4 regions of the Neobacillus niacini genome follow, and region 1 is predicted to be linked to each of the others. Evidence: predicted binding sites of a transcription regulator. Region 1 holds the regulator's gene; each other region holds the start of a gene.

The links. Region 1 encodes LexA, which represses DNA repair genes until DNA is damaged. Its sites were predicted from a motif close to CGAACATATGTTCG; they were not measured.
Region 2: ACN6MT_RS13565 (DNA polymerase thumb domain-containing protein) is a predicted target of LexA. The motif match lies at 5,908-5,921, and genes of this name have one in related genera.
Region 3: parE (DNA topoisomerase IV subunit B) is a predicted target of LexA. The motif match lies at 5,816-5,829, and genes of this name have one in related genera.
Region 4: ACN6MT_RS05860 (YolD-like family protein) is a predicted target of LexA. The motif match lies at 4,669-4,682, and genes of this name have one in related genera.

What each region holds. Positions count from the first base shown of each region.
Region 1 covers NZ_CP183883.1:4,888,336-4,896,070, forward strand. The annotation lists gene ACN6MT_RS24040 (YneB family resolvase-like protein) at 1-634, opposite strand, end outside; gene yneA (cell division suppressor protein YneA) at 644-967, opposite strand; gene lexA (transcriptional repressor LexA) at 1,125-1,748, shown strand; gene ACN6MT_RS24055 (DUF4257 domain-containing protein) at 2,244-2,534, shown strand; gene glnA (type I glutamate--ammonia ligase) at 2,926-4,260, opposite strand; gene ACN6MT_RS24065 (MerR family transcriptional regulator) at 4,283-4,684, opposite strand; gene ACN6MT_RS24070 (aminotransferase class I/II-fold pyridoxal phosphate-dependent enzyme) at 4,827-6,098, opposite strand; gene hflX (GTPase HflX) at 6,103-7,371, opposite strand; gene ACN6MT_RS24080 (trimeric intracellular cation channel family protein) at 7,543-7,735, shown strand, end outside.
Region 2 covers NZ_CP183883.1:2,789,977-2,797,711, forward strand. The annotation lists gene rnz (ribonuclease Z) at 1-143, shown strand, start outside; gene namA (NADPH dehydrogenase NamA) at 233-1,255, opposite strand; gene ACN6MT_RS13540 (glycosyltransferase family 2 protein) at 1,327-2,466, opposite strand; gene proC (pyrroline-5-carboxylate reductase) at 2,518-3,363, opposite strand; gene ACN6MT_RS13550 (MBL fold metallo-hydrolase) at 3,827-4,789, shown strand; gene ACN6MT_RS13555 (SDR family NAD(P)-dependent oxidoreductase) at 4,799-5,596, shown strand; gene ACN6MT_RS13560 (YqzH family protein) at 5,624-5,818, opposite strand; gene ACN6MT_RS13565 (DNA polymerase thumb domain-containing protein) at 5,983-7,242, shown strand; gene ACN6MT_RS13570 (YolD-like family protein) at 7,304-7,633, shown strand; gene ACN6MT_RS13575 (cupin domain-containing protein) at 7,712-7,735, opposite strand, start outside.
Region 3 covers NZ_CP183883.1:3,667,707-3,675,441, forward strand. The annotation lists gene xerS (tyrosine recombinase XerS) at 1-222, shown strand, start outside; gene ACN6MT_RS18080 (hypothetical protein) at 441-1,202, opposite strand; gene parC (DNA topoisomerase IV subunit A) at 1,299-3,737, opposite strand; gene parE (DNA topoisomerase IV subunit B) at 3,734-5,713, opposite strand; gene ACN6MT_RS18095 (CoA-binding protein) at 5,995-6,408, opposite strand; gene ACN6MT_RS18100 (ATP-binding protein) at 6,541-7,440, opposite strand; gene ACN6MT_RS18105 (diguanylate cyclase) at 7,464-7,735, opposite strand, start outside.
Region 4 covers NZ_CP183883.1:1,214,475-1,222,209, reverse strand. The annotation lists gene ACN6MT_RS05900 (ArsR/SmtB family transcription factor) at 184-510, shown strand; gene ACN6MT_RS05895 (hypothetical protein) at 584-775, shown strand; gene ACN6MT_RS05890 (hypothetical protein) at 804-1,031, shown strand; gene ACN6MT_RS05885 (hypothetical protein) at 1,076-1,204, opposite strand; gene arsC (arsenate reductase (thioredoxin)) at 1,389-1,811, opposite strand; gene arsB (ACR3 family arsenite efflux transporter) at 1,840-2,895, opposite strand; gene ACN6MT_RS05870 (ArsR/SmtB family transcription factor) at 2,921-3,268, opposite strand; gene ACN6MT_RS05865 (arsinothricin resistance N-acetyltransferase ArsN1 family A) at 3,589-4,086, opposite strand; gene ACN6MT_RS05860 (YolD-like family protein) at 4,290-4,628, opposite strand; gene ACN6MT_RS05855 (hypothetical protein) at 4,891-5,022, opposite strand; gene ACN6MT_RS05850 (YjcZ family sporulation protein) at 5,245-5,352, shown strand; gene ACN6MT_RS05845 (YjcZ family sporulation protein) at 5,676-5,786, shown strand; gene ACN6MT_RS05840 (DinB family protein) at 6,106-6,576, shown strand; gene ACN6MT_RS05835 (hypothetical protein) at 6,758-7,060, shown strand; gene ACN6MT_RS05830 (YciI family protein) at 7,265-7,627, opposite strand; gene ACN6MT_RS05825 (CBO0543 family protein) at 7,727-7,735, opposite strand, start outside.

The DNA.
Region 1 (7,735 bases):
CTTGTTGATATTCCTGATAGCGTCTATGGACAGTTGCTTTTGAAATATTATATCCAAATCCCCTTAAAGTAGCAGCAATCTCTGAAAAAGTTAATTTATTTTTTCTAAGACGGATAATCTCCTCAATTGGAAGTTCTTTTTTTTCCCTTCCAGAATTCCACTCAAGATTTTTTAGATTTTTTTCAGGCTTATATCCCTGCGCCACGGCTCGTTTCATCCCTCGTTTAATTTTAATATTATGTAACTTACGCTGGTATTCTTCAACCATGCCAACAATTTTTAAAACCATTGAATCACTTTCCGATAACTGCAGTTCACCATTATGAGAGATACTATAAAGTTTCACATTTTCTTTTAAGATACAATGTAAGAGGGCAATCTTCGCATTTCCTCTTCCTAGTCTTGTTTCATCTTGAATTAACACAGCTTGGATGTTTTTTTCTTTCAATAAATCTAATAACTCAAGAATCCCGTTTCTTTCAAGTTCATAACCACTTGCCTGTTCCCTAATAATGGAGACGACATGAAATTGATATTGAGCGGCAAGCTGCGTGAGCTCCTCTTCTTGGCGCTTTAAAGATGTTTCCTGGGTTTCTTTGTTTGTACTTACCCTGCAGTAAATGATTGCATTGATCATCTGACTCTATTCTCCAGCAGCGCTAGCATATTCCGTTATTGTCCCAACTTCATAGTTGACAGGAATCATGATTTTTTCCCCAGGATAAATTCTATCCCCATCGATTTCATTATGATGCTTAACCCAGCTGACAAATTCATCATTAGAGTAAGAATGCTGACCGGAATATTGGTTGGAGATCTTCCAAAGTGAATCTCCTTCAGATACAGTAATCGTTAAGTATGTTTCTTCCACATCAGAATTAAAGCGTAATGATAAAATAAAAGCTACTGAGCAGCTCAAGATGATTAATAAAATAGCATACGAGTATTTGTCCCAAACTTTTCTCATACTATAACCCCTATCTAGAATGTATGTTCGTTTTTATATTTTTATTATAGTCCGAACGTTTGTTTGTTGTCAATAATAATTCGAACTTATGTTTGTATAAAAAATACGAACATGCTATAATAAAGGTAAATATTACATAGGGCGAGGTGTATCTATTATGACAAAAATATCTAAGCGCCAGCAGGATATCCTTGAATTTATTAAAGGGGAAGTAAAGAAAAAGGGTTATCCGCCATCCGTTCGGGAAATTGGTGAAGCGGTAGGACTTGCCTCTAGTTCTACGGTTCACGGTCATTTAGCACGGTTGGAAAGCAAAGGACTAATCAGACGAGATCCAACTAAACCGAGAGCCATTGAAATACTAGAAGTGGATGAAACGGTTCATATTCCGAGAAATAATGTGGTCAATGTACCGATTGTGGGTAAAGTAACTGCGGGTCTTCCTATTACCGCCATCGAAAACGTGGAAGAGTTTTTTCCACTTCCTGAAAGTCTAGCACCTGCAGACGAGCAAGTATTTATGCTAGAAATCATGGGTGAGAGTATGATAGAAGCAGGAATTCTCGATGGAGATTACGTAATTGTAAGGCAGCAGCCAACTGCGAACAATGGAGATATCGTTGTTGCGATGACTGAGGAAGATGAAGCAACCTGTAAACGTTTCTTTAAAGAAAAAGATTACATCCGTTTGCAGCCTGAAAACTCAACCATGGATCCCATTATCTTAAGAAATGTTTCTATTCTTGGAAAAGTTATTGGGGTTTATCGACATATTCATTAATCTAATCACAGGAAAGAGTACAATTCCGTTTGCGAATTGTACTCTTTTTTATCAGTAGCGAAGGAAAACTCACCTAGATTATGAGTAAGCACCCATCTGGTAAATAGACGGAATAAGTCCGGCTATTTAGAAAATATCATTGAAAATAGCCTTATTAGACGGAGAGATTCCGCCTATTGACTCGAAAAAACGAAAAATAGGGGATTTTGCTTTGCATAAGCGAAAAAACTCCGTTTATTTTCCCCTAGACGAACTCCATTCTGCATTTAACCGGAAAGTATCCGCTTATTTACATCTGCCGGATACTCTATCGAAAAAACGCCTCATCGATACAACATCTCCACGTTTTCACCTATCCTCGACCAAATCATATTTAAATTTATACGAAAATGTGTATAATTACTCATTCTAACTAGTTTCCACTATTTGTATAATAGTAATACACCATGATTTAACCTTAGGTCCAAAAAACTAGGCTTAAGGAGAGTGGAATGAGTGTTGTATGACATTATTTTCTCGATGGTTATTGGTGGTATGGTAGGGATTACAGGGCATGTTAGGAAGCATGGAAAAATAATAATGCCCCGGAAAACAAAGAGGTTTATCTATTTGGGTTTTTTAGAAGAAATGCTTCTAGGTGCAGTCGCAGCTCTCCTCATCCTGATTTACACAACTCCCAATTCAATGGTTGAAACCATTTTTTTATCAGCCCTTGCCGGAATTAGCAGTGATATCATACTCACTAGATTCAGAGCGCTTAATGAAAATAAAGAAAAAGAGTCTTGAACGCAAATAGCCCAGTATGGACCATATCCATCCTGGGTCTTTTAATTTGCTGGAAGCTCCTTTTTTATATCCTTTTTTTCATCTTTCTTGTGATTTCCATGAGAGCTCTATGATTACCACTTTCTCATTTTTCCTGCACGTTAAGTCGTCATAAACACTCTATGATTACCACTTTCCCGTTTTTCCTGAACTTCAGGTCACCATAATCACTTTATGATTACCATTTTCTCATTTTTCCTGCACGTTAGGTCACCATAATCACTCTATGATTACCACTTTCACTATTTTCCCATAATTAGGTCATCATAATCACCTTATAATAACACCACAACCAACTAAAACGAAAAACAACCCAGCATGGACTCAAATCCACACTGGGTTATATTAAATCTTAGTACATGCTCATGTATTGTTCGCGTTCCCAAGGGTGAACAACAGTACGGAACATATCCCATTCAATTTCCTTTGCTTCGATAAAGTGTTCGAAGATGTGCTCTCCTAAACCTGATACAATGACTTCATTAGACTTTAATAGGTCTAATGCTTGAGCTAGAGTAGCAGGAAGATCGATGATACCTTCTTCAATTCTTTCTTCTTTGCTCATCACATAGATGTTACGGTCCACTGGAGCTGGAGGAGTTAATTTGTTCTTGATTCCATCTAAACCAGCTTTTAATAGAACAGCCATTGCTAGGTATGGGTTAGCAGCCGGGTCAACACTTCTAACTTCTACACGCGTACTTAAGCCGCGGGAAGCTGGAATACGAATTAGTGGTGAACGGTTTCTAGCGGACCATGCCACATAGCAAGGTGCTTCATAGCCTGGAACTAGACGCTTATAAGAGTTAACAGTTGGGTTTGTTACCGCTGTAAAGCTTGGTGCGTGCTTTAGGATACCAGCGATGAATTGACGAGCTGCATCGCTCATTTCTAAGTCACCAGTTGGCTCGTAGAACGCATTTACGCCATTTTTAAATAATGAAAGATTCATGTGCATTCCTGAACCATTCACTCCATATAATGGTTTTGGCATGAACGTAGCGTGTAATCCGTGCTTACGTGCAATTGTTTTTACTACTAATTTAAATGTTTGGATTTGGTCACATGCTGTTAACGCGTCCGCATATTTAAAGTCAATTTCATGTTGTCCTGGTGCTACCTCGTGGTGAGAAGCTTCAATTTCAAAGCCCATTTCTTCTAACTCTAGTACGATATCTCGACGGCAGTTTTCGCCTAAATCTGTAGGCGCAAAGTCGAAGTATCCGCCTTGGTCATTCAATTCTAATGTCGGCTCACCTTTTTGGTCTAATTTAAACAAGAAGAATTCCGGCTCAGGTCCTAAGTTAAAGTTCGTAAAACCTAACTCTTCCATTTCTCTTAATACTCTTCTTAAGTTATTACGAGGATCCCCATCAAATGGCTTTCCTTCTGCAGTATAGATATCACAGATTAGTCGAGCTACTTTTCCTTTTTCAGCCGTCCATGGGAATACTACCCAAGTGTTTAAATCTGGATATAGATACATATCTGATTCTTCAATACGTACGAAACCTTCGATAGAAGAACCGTCAAACATCATTTTATTGTCAAGAGCTTTTTCTAACTGACTGATAGGAATCTCAACGTTTTTGATTGTTCCTAGAATATCAGTAAATTGTAAACGAATAAATTTAACATTATCCTCTGCTGCCAACCGCTTAATATCTTCTCTAGTAAACTTTGCCATTTTCATTACCTCCAAGATTTAATTAGTGGAAAAATCGTGACATATCCCCTTGCCTTAGTGACGAACGATTGAATCTTCCTGCTTGCTGCAATTCTTGCCGGAGTAAATTCCGTAACTGTTCGTCTGTTAATTCCTGCTTGGCTTTTTCAGCCTGCTGCTGGATAACATTTGCCTGTTGATCTTTGACCAATAACAGCTGTTTGATACCAGCCATATTTATTCCTTGATCAATGAGATCCTTAATTTCTAATAGTCTATCAATATCGTTTAAGCTAAAGAGTCTTCTATTCCCATCTGTTCTAGCTGGAGAAATCAATTCGTGCTCTTCATAGTAACGGATTTGTCTCGCTGTTAATTCTGTTAGCTGCATAACCGTTCCAATTGGGAATAGTGGCATTGAGCGGCGTAATTCTTTTCCACTCATTTAATTTCTCCTCTCCTTTTGCTGATTTATAATCCTATTATATTTCGTGTTAGAAAAGATGTCAATGTTGTGTTAGGTTTTCTAACATGGTTTTTTCATCAAAAAGAAAGGACAACTCTTTCGTTATCCTTTGTATTTCTACTTAGTTTAATTCAATCAACTTTTTCTCCATTAACGAATCGATAGCTATGCAGACCGCCATTTTGACATGAGAATATGTTAATCCGCCTTGAACATAGGCCACATACGGAGGTCTAATTGGTCCATCGGCAGTTAATTCAATACTAGCCCCTTGAATAAACGTTCCAGCCGCCATGATGACATCGTCCTCATACCCAGGCATATAAGCTGGATAGGCTGTAACATGCGAATTAATTGGTGAAGCAAATTGGATCGCCTGGCAAAAGGCTATCATCTTATCTTTATCATCAAATTGAACAGATTGAATTAAATCCGTTCTGTTTGCATCCCACTTCGGCGAAGAATTCATTCCTAATTTTTCTAAGAATGCTGCTGTAAAAACAGCTCCCTTTAATGCTTGTCCGACTACATGCGGAGCTAAAAAGAAACCTTGATACATTTCCTGCAGGCTGTAAAGAGAAGCTCCAGCTTCTGCGCCGATCCCCGGAGAGGTCATACGGTACGAACAGGCCTCTACGTATTGCTTTTTACCGACTATATAGCCGCCTGTTTTTGCAATTCCTCCGCCTGGGTTTTTAATCAGTGAACCCGCCATTAAATCAGCTCCAACATGACAAGGCTCTAATTCTTCAACGAATTCTCCGTAACAGTTATCAACGAAAACCACTACATCTTCTTTAATTTCTTTTACGAATGAAATCATTTCTTTAATTTCCGCAATCGTGAAAGATGGACGGGTTGCATACCCTTTTGACCGTTGGATGCCAATCATTTTCGTATTGCTCTTGATTTTAGAAGCTACGACCTCCCAGTCGATTCGCCCCTCTTCCGTTAGCGCTGCACTATCATAAGAAATGCCGAACTCCTTCAAGGAACCGACACCATTCCCACGGATGCCGACAATTTCTTCAAGGGTATCATACGGTTTTCCCGTAATATATAGAAGTTCATCTCCAGGCCGAAGAATCCCAAATAACGCAATCGAAATCGCATGGGTGCCGGAAATAATCTGCGGACGGACTAGGCCCGCCTCACCACCAAAAACATCTGCATAAATCAGTTCTAATGTATCTCTTCCAATATCGTCATATCCGTACCCTGTAGTAGGGATAAAATGAGAATCACTGACTCGATGTTTTTGGTAACTACTCAATACTCGAAATTGATTGGATTCAATCCTTTCATCAATCCCTTTATGTACGGAGGCAATTTGTTGTTCTACACTCCTTACGATTGGTTGAAGTTTTTCCCCATTTTTTAACTGTTGAAACATGCTGTTACTCCATTCTTGTTTTATATTTCTCTAATTGGCCGGAAATTTGATGATCTGGAAGAGAAAATCCGCGGCATTGATAAAGTTCTTTTTCTTCATCAAAGACAAGTTCTCTTACAATCGTCTCATTCTTTAATTGTGCCAGCAGTTTTCCCTCGGTTGAAGGAATACTCACTTGATATTGATCCATCATTTCAATAATGACTTTTTCGATTTTTCTTTTGAGTTCGTTTCGGTCCTCTTTATCATAAGCGCTTATGAAGATAAGAGGCGTGTTTGCCGTTGGTACAAAGTCAGGATGTTTAATATCCCTCTTATTATAAACAGTGATCTGTGGAATGTCTTTCACTTCTAAGTCTTCAAGCAGCTTATTGACTGTTTTTTCATGCTGAAAATAATCAGCATTGGCCATATCGACTACATGTAAAAGAAGATCCGCTTCCTTCACCTCTTCTAGAGTCGAACGGAAAGCAGCAATCAGGGCTGTTGGCAGGTCTTGAATGAATCCAACTGTATCTGTTATTAACGTTTGATAACCGCTTGGTAAAACCAATTTCCTTGTCATTGGATCCAACGTCGCGAATAATTGATTTTCTTCATAAGAATCCGCTTCAGATAGCCGGTTAAAAAGTGTCGATTTACCTGCATTCGTATAACCAACAATCGCAATTTGGAACGTTTTGTTTTTCTTTCTTCTTTCCCGGTAACGTTCGCGGTGCTGTACAATGACGGAGAGCTGACTTTTAATATCATCAATTCTTCGGCGGATATGACGGCGGTCAGATTCAAGCTTTGTTTCCCCCGGCCCCCTTGTTCCAATTCCAGCCCCTAATCTTGAAAGTGCTGTCCCCTGCCCAGCAAGTCGCGGCAAAAGGTATTGAAGCTGCGCTAGTTCGACCTGCAGCTTACCTTCTTTTGATCGTGCTCTTTGTGCAAATATATCTAATATCAGCTGAGTCCTGTCAATAATGCGGGCGTTTAATTCAGAAGCGAGATTTCTTTTTTGGCTTGGGGATAATTCATCGTTAAAAATCACCAAGTCAGCCTCGACTTCATCGACAAGGGTTTTTAGTTCTTCCACTTTACCTTTTCCTATGTATAGAGCAGGGTGAATCCGCTCTCGTTTTTGAGAAACAGACATCAGAACTTCACCCTTAGCAGTTTCTGTTAAGGAAGCAAGTTCCTCCATTGAATATTGGAACCGACTATCATCTAATGTTTGCGTTTGGCAGCCAACTAAGATTGCTTTTTCTAAGCTTACTTCTTGTTCCATACCAACACCTCTTTTTCATAAATATTCTTTCCTCATCATACCAAAAATGATGACAATCCCCTAATCTAAAGCGGATTTTTTCATTTTTATATTGATTAATTTTACTTCCGTGTTAAAATCATATTTGTTTACAGAAAATTAAAAGACTTTTTTCATCGAGGGGAAACTAAAATGACGTGGGATGTCTTAAGTATCATTGGCACAATTGCGTTTGCAGTTAGCGGCGCCATTGTTGCGATGGAAGAAGAGTATGATATTTTAGGGGTTTATATATTAGGAATTGTAACGGCTTTTGGCGGTGGTGCAATTCGGAATCTGTTAATCGGTGTCCCTGTTTCAGCACTTTGGGAACAAGGGTTATTTT
Region 2 (7,735 bases), 2.1 Mb from region 1:
GAAGTAAGCAGCTCTGTTTGACCCACATCAGCTCACGCTACGATCGGCAATCCTGGGGTGAACTTGTTGCCGAAGCACAGGAAATTTTTGCGAATACAGATATTGCAGAAGACTTTAAAGAAATCAGCATAGTGTTTAAATGAAAAGACGGTCAGAAAGCCGTCTTTATCTTTTTAAAAGGCACTTCTCATATACTGTTGCTTTTTAAAACAAAATTTAAAGATGGTGGGTTTTAGAAAATCCATCCACGCTCGTATTGTTTTGGACTCTCAATACTTACTCCTAGTTCTTTGGCAGCTGTTCTAGGCCAGTAAGGGTCACGTAATAATTCTCGAGCCAAAAATACTAAATCTGCACGGTCATTTTGAAGGATTTCCTCCGCTTGAATCGCCGTTGTAATTAATCCAACTGCTCCAGTTGCAATTTCGGCACCATCTCTAATCGTTTCTGAGAATGGAACTTGATAACCGGGGAATTCTGTTATCCTCGCTGGTACCACTGCCCCTGAGCTCACATCAATTAAATCAACACCTTGTTCCTTCATCCATTGACCGAAAAATACGTAATCCAGCGGTGTTAACCCCTCGTCATTATAATCGTGAGCTGAAACACGTACAAACAGGACACCATCCCATACTGTTTTGATAGCTTCAATAATTTCGCGAAGGAATCGGTAACGGTTTTCAGCAGATCCTCCGTATTCATCCGTTCTTTTATTCGATAATGGGGAGAGGAACTCATTTATCAGGTAGCCGTGGGCACCATGAATTTCTATGACATCAAAGCCAGCTTTTGCTGCACGCTCAGCACCTTTTTTAAAAGCATCAACAGTCTCGGCAATGTCTTGTTTATTCATTTCTTTAGGAGTCTTCCTTTGTTCATCAAAAGAAATGGCCGAAGGGGCAATGATTTCACCTTCTAGAACTGCCTTTCTACCCGCATGGGCAAGCTGGATACCCGTTTTAGCACCATGCTCCTTCATCAAGTTGATGATTTCTTTGAATCCTTGAATGTGGTCATCACTCCAAATTCCTAAATCCCTAGGAGAAATTCTGCCCTGCTTCGTTACTGCGGTTGCTTCAACAATAATCAGACCAACTTGACCAACAGCCCGGCTTGTATAATGAGTACGGTGCCAGTTTTGAATATGCCCATCTTCGTTATGACTGGAATACATGCACATCGGCGCCATTACAATTCGATTTTTCAGTGTAACATCCTTAATCGTATAGGGAGAAAATAATTTTGTAGACATATGGAACCTCCTAAAGTCATTTTCTATGTACCTGCTCATCTAAGTAGCAAATGGCAGTCTTTCAATAAACATCACTCTTTGACTCTTAATTCTCTTAATTTATATAAGGTGCCTCTCCACATAATGCCGCCGCGTTTAAAGGTTAGATAACTGGCACGAATGATTGAATAAATAAACAGCAGTGCGGTCACAGGCAGTACTAGAAACATAGCAGGGGAGAATATGGTCATTTTTTTGATGACCATAACGTAGTGAATCCCACTTAACAAAATAATTCCTAAACTTAATAGTGCAACAACTTTATTAGAAGAAAATATTGTTATAAAGGGTAGAACATTGGTAATAAAAACGCCAAATATCGCAAAAAACACCATACTAACCCGGTAATGTAATCCGGCAAATGTATTCTTTTCGAGTCCAATAAGTGCTTCCTGCAAACTTCCGTACCATTCAACCTCAATCAGCGTAAGTGCCGTGACAATCCTCTGATGATAGCCAGCTTGTTTCATTCTCATTCCAAGCTGTAAGTCATCATCCGGCCGCATTTTCACCATTTCATGTGTTCCAAAGCTGCAATATGCTTCTTTCGAAACGAGGTTAAATGCTCCAATTCCAGTCCCAATTTTTGACTTGGGATTATTCGCTGCCCAAGGTCTTTTAAAATAAGAAAACCCGAATAGAAAAAAGGCTACAAATGATTTTAACCAAAATCTTTTCGCGCTCAGGTTTGGTGCAGCTGTTAAATGGTCAAGCTTATGATTCTCAAAATAATGAAGAGCTTTTGCATATGCCTCATTTTCAAACTTTACATCGGCATCGGTGAACAATAGCCATTTTCCTGACGCTTTAAGGAAACCTTGATATAAGGCATTATTTTTCCCAAGCCACCCTTCAGGTAATTCTTCTATGTGGATAACAGAAATTCGCTGATCTTCCTTTGTTAGCTCTTCCATCACCAGCCCAGTGGCATCAGTTGAGCGATCATTGACGAGAATCCATTCAACGTTTCTATAAGTTTGCGCTAATTGACTGAGAATACTTGCTCTTATTTGATTTTCTTCATTGCGTGCCGCTACAATTACAGATAATAAAGGGCCGTTTTTTAAGCAATCCTCAACTTCTAAAGCGTCTATTTTCCGTAAACCCATTAGTCCGTCTATAAGAAAAATAGTCCAGACCAGGATTCCCATTGAAAATAATACCGTTAGCATTTCTTACACTTCCTAGTCTTTTTTACCATAGTTTAAATGAATAGACACAAATTAGGAAGTTGGTTCGGTAATTTCAAGTTGTTCACGTAAAGCCGCTCCCATTTTTTTCGATTGTGCTGTTGCAGCCTTAATACAAGAAATGAACGCTTGCTGAACTTGATGTTCTTCAAGTACTTTAACCCCCGCCTCTGTGGTACCGCCCGGGCTTGTTACGTCTCTTCGTAATTGTTCAGATGATTTAGTGGAGTTTTTCACCATCTCGGCTGCTCCAATTAACGTTTGTACGATTAATTCACTCGCCATATCCTTATCGAGTCCAACCTCAACAGCACTTTTTTCCATTGCTTCTATAAGGTAATAAATATACGCAGGCCCGCTGCCGGAGAGTCCTGTAACAGCATCAAGCTGCTCCTCTTCTACAAAAGTAGTCAAGCCGACCGTTCCAAACAGATCTTTCATTAATTCAATTTGGTGAGGGGTAACTCGTTCATTTACTGCAACAGCTGTGGCGGATTTACCTACGGCTGCGGATGTATTTGGCATTGCTCTAACAACCGCAATTGGTAATCTCGCTAATGTCTCGATGGTACTCATTGACACACCAGCTAACACAGAAACTACCAGCATGGTTTCGGTTAAATATTCACGGATATATTGGATGGCAGTTGCGGAATCTTTTGGCTTCATCGATAAAATGACGATGTCAGCTCCTTCAAACAATTCGTTTAAATCGTAAGTGGTACGGACACCATACGTATCACTTAGCCTCTTCAACCGCTCTTCATTTGAATGATTTGTAACCCATATATTCTTCCTATCAATCAGACTATTTTCTAGAATTCCTGAAATAAATGCCTCCGCCATCGAACCGGCACCGATAAATGCTATCTTTTTCATGAATATTCCCCCTCATACTTTTAATAAAAACAAAAAGACCCCTCATCCGAAAAGGACGAAAGGTCTAGCTTCCGTGGTACCACCTTCATTTACCCATACTTAATTCATGTAAGGGTTCACTCGACTCCGATAACGCCGGATTACGTTAGGTTTTCCTAAGTGCTCATAAGGTAGGTTCAATGATAAAGAGGGCTGTGAAGACTTTCAGCCGATGGTCTTCACTCTCTTATGCCATTTTTCATTTACTGGTCTTAATCATCGCGAATGTACGAATCAAATTTTACTAGTGATTATCCAAGATAACGCCCTTTCTGTCAAGTGATAAAATCTGAATTTTTTATTTATTTTAACTATATTATGCAAAAATAATGACAATGGAAAGGAAAATTCGTTACACTTACTATATAAATAATTGTAAAAAAATGTTCACATTCTATTTAAAATAACGATAGGAGTTTTTTGAATGGCAGAATGGAAAGACGATATCGCAAAAATAATTTTGCCGACTCCTTATGCAGTCGGGGACGTTAATGTTTACTTAATTAAAGGTGAGCGGCTGACACTTGTCGATTGTGGTGTGAAAACCAAGGAGTCATGGATTGCATTTAAGGCTCAGTTGTCTCAATTACACTTAAGCCCGGCAGATATTGAACAGGTGATTATTACTCATCACCACGCAGATCATGTTGGAATGCTTGATTTTTTACCCGATTTTGTAGAGGTTTTCGGGCACCCGTTGAATGAACGTTGGATTAAACCAACAGAGGCCTTTTTTCAAGAACAAGAGGATTTTTTTCGAAGACAATTTGTTGACTTTGGAATCCCCTCAGAACATTTTTCGTCCCTCTTACATCTAAGACAAACATTCAGGTACTCCTGTAACCGATCACTGACGGGAGAACTTGTGGAAGGGATGATTCCGCAAGGGTTAAGCCAGTGGAAAGTCATAGAGACACCAGGCCATGCCCAGAGTCAAATCGCTCTATTTCGAGAAAGTGATGGAATTCTAATTGGAGGGGATTTAATTCTTGCACATATCTCACCGAATCCATTCCTAGAGACGCCAGCACCAGGTGAGGTGGAAAGACCGAAGCCGCAGCTTCAGCATAATCATTCAATGAAAAAGCTGTTATCTTATCCAATTCAATTCGTTTACACAGGTCATGGGGAGGAAGTTTTCCAATTAAAAGAGCTAATTGAAAAAAGACTGATTCATCAACACGAACGGGCAATGAAGGTTAATAATTGGCTAAAGGAGGAGCAGCATACTGTATTTGAACTTTGCAAGAGGCTTTTTCCTACAGCGTATAAGCGTGAATTGATATTAACATTATCGGAAACTGTGGGCCAGCTTGACTATTTAGCCTCAATCGGCGAGATTAGTAGTAGTGAGGATCATCAACCAGTCCTATATCAAGCTAGATGAGGTGTGAGTATGGGTAGGGAACAGCTTAAAGGTAAAAATATTGTCATTACCGGTGCATCCGGGGGGATAGGTGCTGAAATCGCCAAGCTTTGTGCGGAAAGTGGTGCCAACCTTGTGCTGCTTGCAAGAAGCATTGAAAAGTTGAAACAGCTGCAAATGGATTTGCAGCAAAAGTATCAAGTAAGGGTAGAGGTCTATCAATTAGATGTCTCTAATACGGAAAAAGTAAAGGAAGTTTTTACAGCCATTTTTACGGATTTTGGCGAGGTGGACATCCTGGTTAATAATGCAGGCTTCGGTGTATTCCGTGAAGCCCATGCAGCAACAATGGATGAAATTAAAGGGATGTTCGATGTCAATGTTGTCGGACTGATGGCGTGCACTAGTATGGTGCTCCCGAAAATGCGTGAACGCCGTTATGGACATATCATTAATATTGCCTCCCAGGCGGGAAAAATCGCTACGCCAAAATCAAGTGTGTATTCGGCTACAAAGCATGCAGTTCTTGGCTATACAAATTCGCTTAGAATGGAGCTTAGTGATTACAATGTTCTTGTGACATCTGTGAACCCTGGCCCCATAGCAACGAATTTCTTTAATATTGCCGATGAAAAAGGTACCTATGTTAAAAATGTTCAGAAGTTTATGCTTCAGCCTGAATATGTCGCTCGGAAAGTTGTTGACAGCATGCTGACAAAAACGAGAGAAATTAATCTGCCGCGCTGGATGAACATGGGCAGCGTTGTCTATGTTCTCTTTCCAAGACTGTTTGAACGTATCGGAAAAAAAGCATTTAACAAAAAATAAAACCGCTAAGCGCGGTTTTTTGTGTTTTCAGCCTGTTACAAATTCGTATACAGTATCATTCACAGCCTCATATAAATCTACCCCAGGCTGCTCTGCTTTTATTTGAATAATCCGATCTGCCAGCGCCTCTAAATCATTACTGCTCATTGGCAGTGAATCTATATCGGAATAATATTGTTTAAAACAATTTTTTATCATTTTAATAATCAATTTTTTCTCCATTTATGTGCACCCCACCCATAATTATACCGTTTTTTTCTCCCGAAAAATAACCATAACCATGAAACGTGTCAAAAAATTACTATTGAACACGAACGCATATTCGCGTAATATATGTATATAATATAAGGAACAGATGTTCGATTTTTGTGAATGGAGGAAAAGTCATGGTTGATTACAGCACGTTACCGCACAATCAAATTTTATGCGTCGACATGAAGAGCTTTTATGCCAGCTGTTCCGCTGTCATGTATGGTCTTGATCCCTTGACTTGCTATCTAGCTGTGGCTGGTAACAAAGAACGAAATGGAAGTGTTGTGCTTGCCGCGTCACCACGTTTAAAGAAAGAATTCGGAATAAAAACAGGTTCCAGGCTATTTGAAATTCCCGATGACCCGCGCATTCAAGTGGTGGAGCCAAAAATGGCAACTTATTTGCGTATTTCTACTGAAATCACCCGTGTGTTTAATCGTTATGTACCAAAGGAAGCGATCCACACGTATAGCGTTGATGAAAGTTTTATCAAGGTGGATGGGGCACTTCATTTGTGGGGGGATGCCTGTACAATTGCTGCAAAAATAAAGGACGATATTGAACGTGAATTTCAGCTTCCTTGTGCAGTCGGAATTGGTCCTAATATGCTGCTGTCGAAGCTTTGCCTTGATCTCGAAGCAAAAAAGCATGGAATTGCTGAATGGAAGTATGAAGACGTCCAGAACAAGCTTTGGAAGGTTTCACCGCTAAGAGAAATGTGGGGAATTGGCAGGCGTGTTGAAAAAACACTAAATGGGATGGGCATTTTTACGGTTGGTCAGCTGGCTCGCTATGATTTAGAAGCACTGGAAAAGAAATTCGGAATCATGGGCAATCAGCTTTATCATCATGCCTGGGGAGTAGACCTTTCAGACTTGGGAGCACCCTTGGTTGAGGGGCAGATCAGCTTTGGAAAAAGCCAAATCCTTTTAAGAGATTATAAGGAAGAAGAAGAGATAAAGCACGTCATTTTAGAAATGTGTGAAGAAGTAGCCCGAAGAGCGAGATCTCGCCGTAAGGCTGGGAGAACCATCAGCCTTAGTATTGGCTATAGCCAAGATGAACTTGGCGGAGGATTTCATCGCTCAAGAACCATTCAGCAGCCAACGAATGTAACGATGGATCTTTACCGAGTCTGTCTTGAATTATTCCACGAACATTATACAGGAAAGACGGTAAGGCAAATTGCCATTAGTATCGGAAATATCGTCGATGATTATGAGTTTCAGCTCGACCTGTTTGACATGGGGGCGGTGAAGCGGCGGGAGCTTGGCTATGTAGTGGATTCTATTCGGAGACGCTTTGGTTCAGGTTCTCTGCTGCGGGCTGTTTCCTATACAACTGCCGGAACGGCAAAGCACCGGGCAACACTTGTTGGTGGACATAAGAGGTAGTAAGAAAAGCAGAAGCTCCTATGCGTGGAGCAGGACAGCGAAAGTAAGGAGGAGAATATGAATGATTCGCGACCGCGGAAGAATCAAATGGGTTTCAATGATGCTTCCTGAGCATATAAAAATGCTGAGAGACTGGGTGAAGGAAGATCAGTATGAAGAGCGGAAAGAAATCGATGAACAGCAGCTCGAACTTATGAATATGACCTTATCTGAAGCAATCGAATTCGACCAATTCGTTACCATTACTCATTATCGAAATCGAAATTATGAAATTGTCGTTGGAAAAATTCATCATTGGGACCAAATGACTGGCAGGCTTCATATTATCGATCACTTTGAAGAAGTACACCGTGTCCCGATTACAGCGATTGCGGATATCCGATTAACATAGAAAAATCGGCCTCACAAACATATGAGGCCGATTTTTTTGTTAATCTTCTGTTGAAATGCGTCTGTGATTTTGAACTTCTTAACGGAAATCAGCTTTAAATTC
Region 3 (7,735 bases), 1.2 Mb from region 1:
GAAAAATACGCGACTGCATTTGGTAAACCATCATTATCTGTACATAAGCTGCGTCATTCCTTTGCAACAAGATACCATGCCGAGATTAATGATGTACCAAAATTGCGGCGACAATTAGGTCATTCATCGATTCAAACGACCATGATCTATACACATATAAAGAATGATGACTTAAAAATTGCTGTAGATAAAATGGATATGCCAAAAGAGCAATTAGAATGAAAGTCAGCAGTTAATGCTACTGACTTTTTTATTTGCTCTAGTTTACATAATATTATTATGGAAACAAAATTATAAAATATCTCAAATCACAAGTATACTTAAGATAATGAGACGAAGTGAAAAATTTCGTTTTTTGATTAATGGTGATTGTTCGTTTCCGTTTTTAAGCAAAAAAACACAGATATTCCTGTGTTTTTTTGCGTTTTCTTTTTCCTGGCCTACTTACTCTTTTTGCTAGTGCGAACGCTTGTGTTATTTAAATTCCATTTATGGTCCCCATATTTCCAGGTGGATTCCACAAGTGCGATTGTGTCGGCATTCGCTATTCCTGTAATTCTTTGTACCCCTTTTAACACCATCTCACCTGTGTTTAACTTAATGGGATTTAGAGACTGAAATGAATTTACTGTTAGTTCTGTAGGCTCATTTAACCGTCCTTTATAATAAAGTCCTAGTTTTTTGTAATATTTTTTTCGGTCTTTTAAATCGAACATATAGGTTTTCCCTGTTTGAGGAATAGTTATTTTCGCTTTATAGCCATTTTCAAAGGTACTCGCAATCTCTAATGGTTCAGGCACAGCCAATTCTTTTTTAATAAAATCTTTAAATGTATACAAATAATTAAGGGTTATGCCTCCGCTCCCCCCTGTTAATACATTTGAAAATATATCCTTTACTCCATCCTGATTGAGATCTACCAGCTTTAATGACGCTTTTGAGCCACTTTCAAGTGGAATTTTGTATTGTTTTTCATCGGTAGTTGATATATCAATAAAGATCTCTTTTAAATAGCCTTCTTCCTCTTCATATGGAACCCCTTTTAACTGAATGTTTTCATTAATTCCATCTCCAGTAACATCCGATTCAAGTTTTGAAATCGTGACGGTTTTCGCTTTTTCATCGAAGGCGTGAACACCGGTAATCGCAGTAACAGACATGAGAAAAAATGCAGCAGCAACTAGTAGTAATTCTTTTTTCATTGTATTCCCCTCCAAAATCTGATACAAGTAGTATGCCCAACTTTGGTAAAAACATGAAAAAGACTCCCAATATTTAGGGAGTCTTTCATTATAATCTTATTCATCTTCTTTCGATGGACCTTCTACCTTCCAAATGGTCGAAACTTTTCCATTATCGTTTTCATCAAGGATAAAAGAACCATTCGAATAACGGTCATTTAACCGAATTTCTGATGTTAACACTGTTTCGATGTGACCCTTTTCGGTTTGAATGTAAATCGTATCTTCTTCATTCGCAACCAAAAAGCCTACAATTCGATGAGGATTTGCTTTTAACTCTCGTAAAATGACAACCCCGCGTTTCGCACGTGTTGTTTTTTCGAATTCCTTTAGCTTCATTCTCTTAATGGAACCGCGTTGTGTGGTAATTACAATGGTTTCTTTACTTTCTGGAGTAATCACCTTACCGCCAACAACAACGTCCCCATCCTTCAAATTAATCCCTTTTACACCGGCTGCTCGAATACCAACAATACTGATTTCCTCTTCATGGAACCATAATGCATAGCCGAAATTTGAAATTAAGAACAATTCTCTCGTTCCATCGGTAAGATGTACATCCATTAATTGATCATCATCCTTAAGATTAACACCCACTAATGGCTTCGAATAGCGCTGTGCTTTATACTGCTTAAGTTCTGTTTTCTTTACCATTCCATTTTTGGTGACAAACACTAGGTAAGCGTCAATCTCAAAATCTTTCACCGGAATCACTTGAATGATATCTTCATCGCGGTCAATTGGAATGATATTTGCAACGTGCTGCCCTAAATCCTTCCAGCGAATATCAGGCAGTTCATGAACAGGACAGTATAAGTAATTTCCTTTATTCGTAAACAGGAGCACTACGTCCTTTGTGTTCACATCAAGCTGAGCAAGTAAACGGTCTGAGTCCTTCATGGCCAAATCTTGTCCATTAGAAGCTGCAAAAGAACGCTGGCTAGTCCGTTTGACATACCCTTCTTTTGTAATCGTTACAATAACATCCTCACTAGGAACGGTTACTTCAAGATTAATTTTCAATTCTTCAATTTCTGCTTCTATCTTGGATCTGCGAGGGTCAGCAAATCGTTTTTTGACGTCTTTTAATTCTTTTTTTATGACAGAAACTAGTTTCTTATCACTTAATAAAATGGAAGTCCATTCCTCGATTTTATTCGCTAATTCTTCTGCTTCATTCTGCAAGGCGGTTATATCGGTATTAGTTAAACGGTAGAGCTGCAAAGAAACAATCGCTTCTGCTTGGGCTTCAGTAAACGCAAATTTTGCAATTAAATTATCTTTTGCATCACGTTTATCTTTGGAAGCACGGATCGTCGCAATCACTTCATCAAGAATCGATAATGCTTTCATCAACCCTTCAACGATATGCTGACGTTCTTTTGCCTTGTCTAACTCAAATTTAGTTCTTCTCAGAACAACTTCTTTTTGGTGCTCAATATACGCATCAAGTAATTCACGTAACCCTAATAATTTAGGACGTTTTTTAGCAATCGCCACCATATTAAAATTATATGCTACTTGCAAATCACTATTTTTATATAGATAGTTTAGGACACCATTTGCGTCCGCGTCCTTCTTCAATTCAATGACAATACGTAACCCGGTTCGATCTGTTTCATCACGAACTTCTGATATTCCTTCAACTTTGCGATCGAAGCGGAATTCGTCTATTTTCTTAACAAGATTCGCTTTATTCACTTCATAAGGAATCTCGGTTACAACAATCTGCTGCTTGCCGCCCCGTAAATCTTCAATATCAGCTTTACTGCGAACAATGATTTTCCCTTTACCAGTCTCATAGGCCTTTTTAATACCGTCAATTCCTTGAATAATACCTCCGGTTGGGAAATCAGGACCCTTAATAACCGACATTAATGCATCTATCGAAACGTCAGGATTGTCCATCCGCATGATGACGCCATCAATGACTTCACCAAGATTGTGTGGCGGAATATCGGTTGCGTACCCTGCCGATATTCCTGTTGAGCCGTTTACCAGCAAGTTTGGGAACATCGCTGGTAAAACAGTTGGTTCCTTTGAAGTATCATCAAAGTTAGGAATAAAATCGACTGTTTGTTTTTCAATATCGCGAAGTAATTCTCCAGAAATTGCTGATAAACGTGCCTCGGTATAACGCATCGCAGCTGGTGGATCTCCGTCCATACTTCCGTTGTTTCCATGCATTTCAACAAGCACATTTCGAACCTTCCAGTCCTGGCTCATCCGGACCATCGCGTCATACACAGATGAATCACCATGCGGGTGATAGTTACCGATTACGTTACCGACAGTTTTTGCTGATTTTCGGAAGCCTTTTTCATGTGTATTACCCTCTACATGCATGGCATAAAGAATTCTTCGTTGAACAGGTTTTAAACCATCTCTCGCATCTGGCAAGGCCCGTTCTTGAATGATGTATTTACTATATCTGCCAAAACGATCGCCGAGAACATCCTCTAGAGGTAAGTCACGGAATTTCTCATTTGTGCTCATTCTTCAGATTCCTCCTCAACGACCATAATATTTTCATTTTCAAGGATCGTATCATCTTCTTCTAAACCAAACGCCACATTGCTTTCAATCCATTTACGGCGAGGGTCAACTTTATCCCCCATAAGAGTGGTAATACGGCGCTCTGCTCTTGCGGCGTCATCTATTTTAACACGTATTAATGTCCGTGTTTCTGGATTCATCGTTGTATCCCAAAGTTGGTCTGCATTCATCTCGCCTAGACCTTTATAGCGTTGAATCATATAGCCTCTGCCAACTTTTTTTATGGCGCCCTGAAGTTCATCCTCGTTCCAAGCATATTCGATAATTTCTTTTTTACCGCTGCCTTTACTAACCTTATACAAGGGAGGCAGAGCAATAAATACTTTACCTGCTTCGATAAGTGGTTTCATATACCGATAGAAAAAGGTTAACAGTAACACTTGAATATGTGCACCGTCTGTATCAGCATCCGTCATAATAATGACTTTATCGTAGTTTACATCCTCTATATTAAAATCAGTACCAACACCTGCGCCAACTGTATGAATAATCGTATTAATTTCTTCATTTTTAAAAATATCCGCCAGTTTCGCTTTTTCTGTATTAATGACTTTACCACGCAACGGCAGTACAGCTTGAAAGCGGCGGTCACGACCCTGCTTTGCTGAGCCGCCTGCGGAGTCACCCTCAACCAAGTAAATCTCATTTCTTTGCGGATTTCTTGATTGAGCAGGTGTAAGCTTCCCTGATAAAAGGGCATCAGAACGCTTTCGTTTCTTGCCGCTTCTAGCATCTTCCCGTGCTTTACGTGCTGCTTCACGCGCTTGGTATGCTTTAATTGACTTTTTAATCAACAACGAGCTAATGTCTGGGTTTTCTTCAAGGAAGTAAGTCAGGTGTTCAGAAACGACTGCGTCTACTGCCGATCTAGCTTCACTCGTACCTAATTTTCCTTTTGTCTGCCCTTCGAATTGTAATAATTGCTCGGGAACCCGGATAGAAATAATCGCAGATAATCCTTCACGAATATCTGCACCCTCAAGATTTTTTTCCTTTTCCTTCAATAGTGAAACCTTGCGGGCATATTCATTGAAAACACGCGTCATCGCTGTTTTCGAACCCACCTCATGCGTTCCACCATCTTTCGTCCTGACATTGTTTACAAACGAAAGCATGTTCTCTGAATAGCCATCATTAAATTGAAAAGCAAATTCAACTTCAATCCCATTATGGCTTCCTTCAAAAAAGACGACCGGATGAAGGACATCTTTTTCCTCGTTTAAGTAAGAAACAAAGGCCGAAATCCCATTTTCATAATGGAAAACTTCATGAAAATCATTACGAGCATCAATGATTTCAATCTTTAACCCTTTTAAAAGAAATGCTGATTCTCTTAACCTTTCACACAATGTTTCGAAATTATAGGTTGTGGTAGAAAAAATAGTGGAGTCTGGTTTAAAGTGAATCGTCGTACCTGTTTGATTGGTTTTACCGATTTTCTCCAAGGTCGTTACCGGTTTACCACCGTTTTCAAAACGTTGTTCATAAACAAAGCCATCTCTTTTTATCGTTACCGTTAACCATTCAGATAAGGCATTTACGACAGAGGCACCAACACCATGCAGGCCGCCGCTTGTTTTATAACCGCCTTGACCAAATTTACCTCCAGCATGAAGAACAGTTAAAATGACTTCAGGAGTCGGTTTCCCCATTTTATGCATGCCAGTCGGCATTCCGCGTCCCTTATCCATGACACTTATTGAATTGTCTTTGTGAATTTTTACAATGATTTGGTCCCCAAATCCTCCTAGAGCCTCATCGACAGAGTTGTCGACAATCTCATATACAAGATGGTGTAATCCGCGTGTATCAGTGCTCCCGATGTACATTCCTGGTCGCTTCCTGACGGCCTCCAGTCCCTCTAGTACCTGTATGGCATCATCATTATATTCAAAAGCTTTCTGATTACTTGCCACTAAAATACCCCTTTCATTCCCTGCAAAAGAAAAAACATCTTTTAATTGCTATCTTTATGAGTAAGTTAATTCATTCGTGTAAAAAAATTATTTCTATTATTTAGAACGAATGTTTGCCGCTCTTAATTGTAACACATGTTTGCGGCGTCTATGCTTTATTTTAGCGATTTATTTTGATTTGGCAAATGTCTAAATTGAAACAACATCATTTTGTAACAGAATTTTTAGTAAAAAAATGAAAAAAAACTGCCAAATGTTAGCAGTTTTCTTTGGTATAACGATTATTTTGTTAACGCATGTGCCACTTTTATACAAAGATCCATGATAACGGTATATCCTTTTTCTTTCAAAAATTCATATGCTTCTTCATTTACTAAGCCTTGCTGTGCCCAAAAAACATCCGCATCGACTTCGTCAAATTCTTTCGCAACATCGAACAACTGTTCTGAACGGCGGAAAACATTAACGATATCAATATGTCCCTCGATCTCCTTTAGTGAAGCAACCGCTTTCACTCCGAGTACTTCATCAACCGCAGGATTCACAGGTATGATTTCATAACCTGCTTTCTGCATAACTTCCGAAACCATATAAGAGGTTCTGTCAGGTTTGTCACTTAAGCCTACAACAGCGATACGCTTAGATTTTTTTAGTATAGCTCCGATTTCTTCCAAGGATGGATTTTCAACTGCCATGAACAAACACTTCCTTTATTTCTCGTATTTAACTATCACTTTCACTATAACATAAATCAATTATTTGCCCAAAAAAATAGCTCCCGTGTAACGGGAGCATGTGTGTTAAACACAGATAGTTGATGGAATGGTTTAGGAAGCAGCTTTCGGAACCGTAAGGCGAAACTGTACACCGTTCTCTGTATTTTTAACTGCAACACTTCCATCCATATTTTCTATCATTATTTTCGTCATAAATAATCCAATCTCCTTACCATAGTTCCTAGTAGTAGTAGTGAGATCGAACATACTGGTAAGAAAGGCTGGCTCTAGGGGACCTGCGTTATCAGTAATATCCACAACTAAAAAGCAGTCGTCTGTCCCTATGTTTATATCTATTTTTCTATTCTTAACCTTGTTTGTTACAAATGCATTGCGTGTATTGGTTAGAATCATTAAAACAACCTGACTGTATTCATTAGGAAATCCATAAGCCATATGCTGTTCGCGGTATTCAAACTCAACATGTATGTCGTGATTCTTAAGGCTGTAAGAGAAGATTGATAGTGCCTTTTCAATTGAATCTGAAATAGAAAAGGTACATTTCTGTTTAGTCGGTTGATAGATTTTCCGTAAATCATTGATTGTACGTGACATAAAATTGATTTCATTCATGCCTTCTTTGGTAAAAGTATTAATATATTGATCATTTATTTCACTAAATTGAAGGGCCTCACGGACGTCCTGAATTAAGAGTGAAAGGCTATTAAGCGGCTCCTGCCATTGATAGCCTATGGTAGAAAAAATCTCGTCCATCGAAGAACGTCTAGATTGTTGAATGAGGAAATGATCTCTCTGACTATTTTTTTCTGCTTCCTCCACGATTTTGTTTTCTAAGTTTCTTATTACAACCTCATATTTCTCTACCATCTCCCGGTAGTTTTCTTCACTTTCTTTTTGCTTTTTTTCAAGCACTTTACGCAAAAAGATATTGCTTATTACAACAAATAGTATTAATACTACTAAAATGATTGAAATATATATACCAAGCACTTTTTATCACCTATTCAACTGTTTTAAACGGTCACACAGTTTCTTCCCTTAATTTTTGATTGATATCGTGCTTGATCTACCTCAGAAATCAGTTCCCTTTTTGATTTTCCAACAGAGAATTCTGCCACTCCAAAACTGCAGGTTACGGAACCTATTTCAGGAAAGGCAAAGTGATTAATTAATGAGCGGATAGATTCAGCAAGGACCATCGCTCCTTGACTGTTCGTTTCCGGTGTTAATAAAATAAATTCATTGCCGCCCCATCTGGCAAATACATCTGATTCTCGGATTCTTT
Region 4 (7,735 bases), 2.3 Mb from region 1:
TCTAATTACAACCCATTTATCAAAAAAAATTGATTAAAGAATGTAGATCAAAATTAACTAGTCTGGAAGACATTATATTGACAGCGTAAATCAAATATTTTTGATTTACTCCAGTTGACACATGAAAATTATGGATATATGATGAATATATCAAGATTATTTGATTAAAAAGAAGGTGTAAATATGAAAGAGGAAATTCAATTAAAAGACATATCATTAGAACAGACTTTTGAAAAATATGAACTAAAATTTAAAGCCATTGCTGATAAAAAAAGACTACAGATTATGAATATCCTAACCCAAAATGGTGCAATGTGCGTCTGCGATCTAGCTCCAATGATGGATATGGCTCAATCCAAGCTTTCTTATCATTTAAAGATTTTATTAGATGCCAACATAATAAAAAAAGAAACACGTGGAACCTGGAGTTATTACGAGCTGAATCAAGAAGAACTTAATCATTTGTTATCCCATGAACTATGTTGTATTTTTAAACCTACGTGTTGTTAAATTTTTTTATTCAATAAATCAATTTTTTTTGATTAATACATCAATATTATTTGATTAACCGGAGGGGTTCATCATGTATTTTAATGAGTATGAAAAAATGCAATTAATAAAATTACGCCAAGAGGAAGTTGAAAAAAAGGCTGCAAATGCTTGGCAGATGTATGAGTTACAAAAGGTATTGTTGTTGCAAAGGATTATATCGAGATTTAAAACCAGAAGGGATACTGCCATCGTAAAAAACAATTGTGAATGTATATGTTGTTAAGACTCCATTCCATTAGGAGGTGGCCAGATTGACTGTTAACCATGCCGGTATGTTGAAAAAAGAATATTTTCTATCATATCTAAATCTAGTAAGAATCTCTCGAAATTGTTCCCTAGAGGAAGCCAAAGATTTAACCATTAGCTTCTTTTTCAAAAACAACCGCTTACGATATGGCAGCCAGACATACGAACGTTTTTTAGAAGCCTATAATCAATTAGCGATTAGGATTGAAGATAAAGGAGCGTGTTGTGCTTAACTATTGATAGAGTAAAAAGTAAAAGGACCTGAAAAGGTCCTTTTCTAACAACATCTACCCGTATTACCTATCATTGAAATACCTTGTCCATTTCCACTTCGATCAAGAATAAGGTCTTCCGTATTGGGTTCAATGATAGGGTCAATTGCCACCTTTATTTCATTAATTGTCACGATAATATCATCTGCTTCTACACCATCCAGGCGCAGTCCAATCCTTGGCTGCCCTCAGCCATAGCCATCAAAAAAGATACGAATGCAATCAGCATTTTGTTCTTTGAACATTTTTTTAAACTCATCACGAGCTTCGTCAGTGATTCTCATGTCCATTTCCTCCTAATGTAAAACTTATTTATAATTACTCTCCCGTTTCAGCAAAACGCTTAATCCGGCCACCAATTTCATCACGAACCCTTTGGAAAAATGCCCATTTTTCCTCTTCGGTTCCTTCGGCTTTTGCAGGGTCATCGAATCCCCAGTGTACTCGTTTTACATGCGGAGGAGTTACTGGGCAGTGGTCTGCAGCGTGTCCGCATAAAGTAACCACTAAATTTGCATTGTTTAGAATTTCAGGATCGATAACATCAGAAGTTTGGTTTGATATATCCATTCCAGCCTCTTTCATCGCTCTAACTGCGTTAGGGTTTAATCCATGAGCCTCAAGACCAGCACTTTTAACTTCCCACTCCTCACTTAAATGTTTCTTTGCCCATCCTTCGGCCATTTGGCTGCGGCATGAATTTCCTGTACATAAGAAGTAGATTGTTTTTTTGTTTTCCATGATGAATACCACCTTTTATAGATTAGTCTTAGGATGCATGTTCTTTAAAATACTTTCGTTTAAACCATAATGCCACGTTGACTAGAGCTATCATAACGGGCACTTCTACAAGCGGACCAATGACAGCTGCGAATGCGGCACCTGAATGGATCCCAAATACACCAACTGCCACAGCAATCGCTAATTCAAAGTTATTGCTCCCAGCAGTAAAAGCAAGAGTTGTTGTTACAGGGTAATTCGCTCCAATTTTCTTTCCCATATAAAATGAAACGAAGAACATCAACACAAAGTAAATTAATAATGGGATTGCTATACGAACTACGTCTAACGGTAAGGCTACAATAGTATCACCTTTTAAAGAGAACATGATGATAATCGTAAACAATAATGCAATCAATGTAATGGGACTAATCTTAGGGATAAACACTTTTTCATACCATTGTCTACCTTTTGCCTTCACCAATGTAAAACGTGTGAGCATCCCAGCGATAAAAGGTATTCCAAGGTAGATGAAGACGGACTTAGCTACTTCCACCATCGTAATGTTTACCACTGCACCTTCGAGTCCAATCCACTCTGGAATGATGGTCACAAACACATAGGCATAAACGGAAAAGAATAGCATTTGGAAGATTGAGTTAAACGCGACCAGCCCTGCTGCATATTCCGTATCTCCTTTTGCGAGATCATTCCATACAATAACCATCGCAATACAACGGGCTAAACCAATCATGATTAGACCAACCATATACTCTGGCTTATCAGGCAAGAAGATTATTGCCAACAAGAACATTAGAATCGGACCAATAATCCAGTTTTGTACAAGTGATAAAACAAGGACTTTTATATCTTTAAAAACTCGGCCAATTTCCTCATATCGGACTTTCGCTAGAGGAGGATACATCATTAGAATTAGCCCTATTGCAAGTGGAATAGATGTTGTGCCAACCTGCAATTTGTTCATTCCCTCCACAAAGCCTGGAAAGAGGAATCCTAAACCAATACCGACTGCCATAGCCAAAAATATCCATAGCGTGAGGTAACGGTCTAAAAAAGATAGACGTTTTTTTTCTGGATTATTCATTTTTTTCACTCCTTTTTTTCTTGAGTTAACAACCACAACGAAGCGTAGGGTTACTTTTTTCAATCTGTTTAATTTTTTCTGTCTGAACAGGTACATGAACTAAAACATCCTCAATTAGGCCATATAAATCACTTTTCGAATTCAATGAATAATATATCCACTGACCCCTGCGATCTTCTTTAACCAATCCTAAGTCTTTTAGTTTACGAAGATGCTGACTAATAGATGGTTGACTCATATCAAACACTTCTAGAAATTCACACACACAACATTCCCGTTGTTTCAAAATAGCTACCATCGTTAATCGTGTTTTATCCCCTAATAACTTTAAAACACCCGCTGCTCTTTCTATTTCAACGATCGATTTTAACATACCGAACCCTCCTTTTAACTTAAGATAAGCACATTAGTATATAATTATATTTTCTATATAAAATATCATAATTATCTGTCGCTTAAAGGACATCATGCATGAACTTATAAATCCGTAGTGATCCTTAAAACAATATAATTATTTGCTTATATATTAAAACAGTAAAGAATCAATTTCAAGTTCTAAAAGGTTAAGTTTTCGTAAATAAAAAGATTGATGACAAAAGGCCATCAATCCAATGCTTTAGAGTTTTTATAATTTTTATTCCTCAATATTTTTTGAGTATATGATTATAAAGATACACCTTGTACTTGTTGCTGTTATAATAATTTTTCCATTGCCATCACATCAACAAATTTACCATCGAGTATCCCTTGGTTTTTAAATACGCCCACTTCACGAAAACCCATTGTCTTATATAATCCTTGACCTAACTGATTGAATGGAAATGTGAACAGGACCATTTTATGAAAACCATTTTGTTTGGCAAGGGATTCAAGCTCGATCAGCAGTTTCTTTCCAATCCCTTTACCCCTGTAATGCCTAGAAATATAAACCGAAATGTCGGCTACTCCATCATAGGCACTTCGATTATTATATTGATTTAAGGATGACCATCCAACGACTTGTCCTTCATGTTCCGTAACGATTACCTTATAACGCCCTTTATGCCTATCAAACCAATCCTTCATATAAGCGTAATCCTTGATTTCGGTCTCTAGGGTAGCAATCCGATCCTCAATTCCTTGGTTGTAGATTTCTAGGATAGAGTTTATATCGGATTCACCTGCTATCTTTATTACAACATCCTTTGACATTTAAGTCCCTCACTATCTTAATTTTCGTCTGCCGGTTCATAATAACGTACTGTCTTCTTGGGATTTATCTCACGACTCCTAAAGGGAAGTTCTTTACTGAAAAAATTAGCTTTCCTTTTTAGTAAATATATCAAATATCGGGATATTTAGTTTCATTATATATAATTCCTCTTAAACTATCTTTCCCCATTTGGAGTTTCCTCCTAATTTACAACCTTCACCGAGGTCACATCATCGAATACAATGTGCTCATATTCCCCAGGCTTTACCTCTAGGCGCAGCACATGCGTAATAGGATCAACGCGATGTATAATCCCGGTATAGTCCGTTGTAAAGCCATCAGACCAAACGGTTAACCTTACCGCGTGATTATACTCCTGAGCGTACTTAATGCGCAGGTCGAACTCCTCCATCTGATACTCGTCTAAAATCGGCTTAGCTTCCCGCTTCATATCGTGGAATAAGTCATGCTGCATTATTACTTGCTCCGGCATAAAGAACGCCCCTTGCCACTTCATTTTTCCGCGATCGCGTATTGTCATATCCGAATCACTCCTTCGTATTTAATACTACTATTATATACGAACAAATGTTCTATATGTATACAAATACAAAGGACCCATTAAGGTCCTAAAATTATCTTATATAAGCGGAGACTTTCCGGATAAATACAGAATGGAGCCTGTTTGGGGATATATAAGAGGAGGTTCTCCGGTTATGCAAACCAAAACCTCTCATTTTTAAAATTTTCAAGCCAATAGGCGGAATCTCTACGTCTATTTGAGCTTTTTTAAATGGAAATAATTAATTTAGCGGAATTACTCCGTCTAAGACGATACTCCACCACCCAAGACTAAATAAATCGTGCTGCAGCCATATGTCTGTTTTAAATTCATGATATTTGCTTCCCATATCATGAATTTGTTGGTACATCATTTTATCCCTCACTGTTAATTCATAGTAACAGTTTTATATTGCACCTCTTTTTTCCGTTATCCATAAATGAAAAAATATGCAGGGGATATTTACCGATTCTAGACCAATAAGAATTTATTTGATTACTCATGATTTAAAAACCAAACTTATTATGTCATTTATCATGTAAAAGCATAATATATATCCACTCATTGTAATACCTCCTAATAAGGAGGTGATTTTATGTCAGGAGCTGTTGGAGGATACGCTGGCGGAGGTTTCGCTTTATTAATCGTATTGTTTATCCTCTTAGTCATTATTGGAGCTAGTTTCTGGGGTTATGGATACTAATTAAAAATGGACCTCCATTTTGGGGTTTTCATTTTCCAAATTGACTTTATCTGAAGTAAAATCAAAATGAGGTGATTCCAAATTCAGGAATCACCTTTTTTGTGTGCCAGGCATGTACAGCCTCAAATAAAGAGCAATATACGTGATTAGATGGAGTCAACTTGTTGGAGTTGGAGCTTTATCCATCTTCTACAGGTTGACAAGCCTCCTCAAAATCATAACTAAAAAGTAATTGAACGAATATATTTAAAAATCCATGTTTGTCCATTTCAGAATTACTATCTTTCCATAATATATATTCTATTAAGAGGTGGTGATACATTATGTCAAACCAAGGCGGATATGGCGGTGGATCTAGAATGAACTTCGCACTAATCGTGGTTCTATTTATTCTTTTAGTTATTATTGGTGCAAGTTTCATGGGCGGGTACTAACCTTATAAAAGAATCACAAAAAAAACACTAATTCTTTAGTGAACAGAAGCGTCAACCGACGCTTCTGTTTTCTTTTTTATTTAGACTAATCCTCATCAGATTTTATTACGGAGAACAAAAGAGGAACATTCTGATTTATCACAGATACAATTATGTCGCATTTTGGACAAAAATTTTTTAAGCAGAAGGGAGAAAATACCCGTTCCACAAGATTATTGTTTGGAAACAGTAATAAATTATCTAAATATTTCTCTTTTTCCACCGGCACGAACATTCATTCGTGTATAATTAAGATATTCTAATAAAAGGAGGAATTTTAATGAATTCTATTGATTTAATTATTTTAAACTTTAATGAAATTAGGAGAAGAAGCATTAAAGTTTGGACTTCTATTCCTGATGAGAAACTTCTTTGGAAGCCAGATGGTGAAGCAATGAATTGCCTAGAAATGATTAGACACGTACTAGAAAGTGAACATTACTATCACTTAGCAATTAAAAATAGCGGGAGTTTGTCCGTTTTCAATTCTCCTTTCGAAAATCGTCCATTTACCTCAGTAAATGCCGAATTGGAATATGCTGAACCTTATAGAAAAGCGTTCATAGAAACAATCAAGTCATTTTCTGAAGAAGACTTAGAAAATATAAAGATAGACCGCTCTGATTCAGGTTACATAAGAGATTTAGGCGACATGTTATTACGTGTTGGCTATCATGAATCTATTCATACGGGTCAGTTATTGGATTATTTAAGAACAGCAGGGGTTCCAAGAGTCCGTATCTGGGATTAATCCACACCAATGGTGCTACCACAATAGTGATGCACCTTTTTTTATTCCACAGATTAGTTCTGAATCCGTTTATGTTTGCCCTATTTATTGTTTTCAATCCTCAGCCGGGATAAGCTGGCTGGGGGAAATCTCTAGTGGTAACTTTGATGCAAGCAGCTTTATTAATGGAGCAATAAAAAATATGTCTGGTGAAAACCCTGCTGTTCAACCTTGGTGGGGAAGTTTTTTAAAAAAGGTTGCATTACCACACGTTGACCTTTTTAATGTAGTTCCTTGGGGAGAATTTTTAGTAGGTCTCGGACTAATTTTGGGTATTTTCACGTCATTTTCTATACTAATGGGCCTTACAATGAACTTTGCTTATATGTTACCTGGAACAACAAGTACAAATCCCCAAATGGTTTTACTAGGATTGCTTATTCTTGGCAGGAATAAATGCTGGAAAGGTGGGATTGGATCGTTGGTTCATGCCGCTATTATGTAAATTGATAAATAAAAAAGCTGGGAATGCACAATTTTCCCAAAGTGCATAATGTAAATACCCCAAACCTGCCAGTTCAGGTTCTCTAGGTAGAGAAGCCTTCTTTAGTGTGATGGTTATTGTTCCTATATCTTTGATTCCTAGATTTATGAATGATTAGAACCACTTCAATAGAATCATTGTTAATCTGACGTTCAGCTTATTTGTCTATTCAAATACTTGGCGAAGCTCGATCTGTCCTTCTCCAAGACCATGCGGATCTGGCGCACGCATCGCCCACTCGATGGCTTCCTCGCGGGATTTCACATCTATGAACCAGTATCCGGCAATCAACTCATTGACTTCGGCGAAAGGACCCTCTGTTATGGTCGGCGGTTCTCCCGGAACAGGGTAAGAAATACGAATGCCGTTGGAGCTTGGATGAAGTCCACCAACTGATACCAGAACTCCTGCTTTTTTCAGTTCTTCATTGTATTTTTTCATCGCAGCAAACATCTTTTCCATCTGATCCTTTGGCATTGTCCCTGCTTCAGAATCCTTCGAAGCCTTCACAACCATCATAAATTTCATTCGTCACTCCTCCTTTGTACTAGCTTATAGCTTTCTGCTGAAAATGGCAGCCAAACTTTAAGTAACTCACCTATTAGTTGAACAAAGGGACGTTTAGTATTAAGGTAA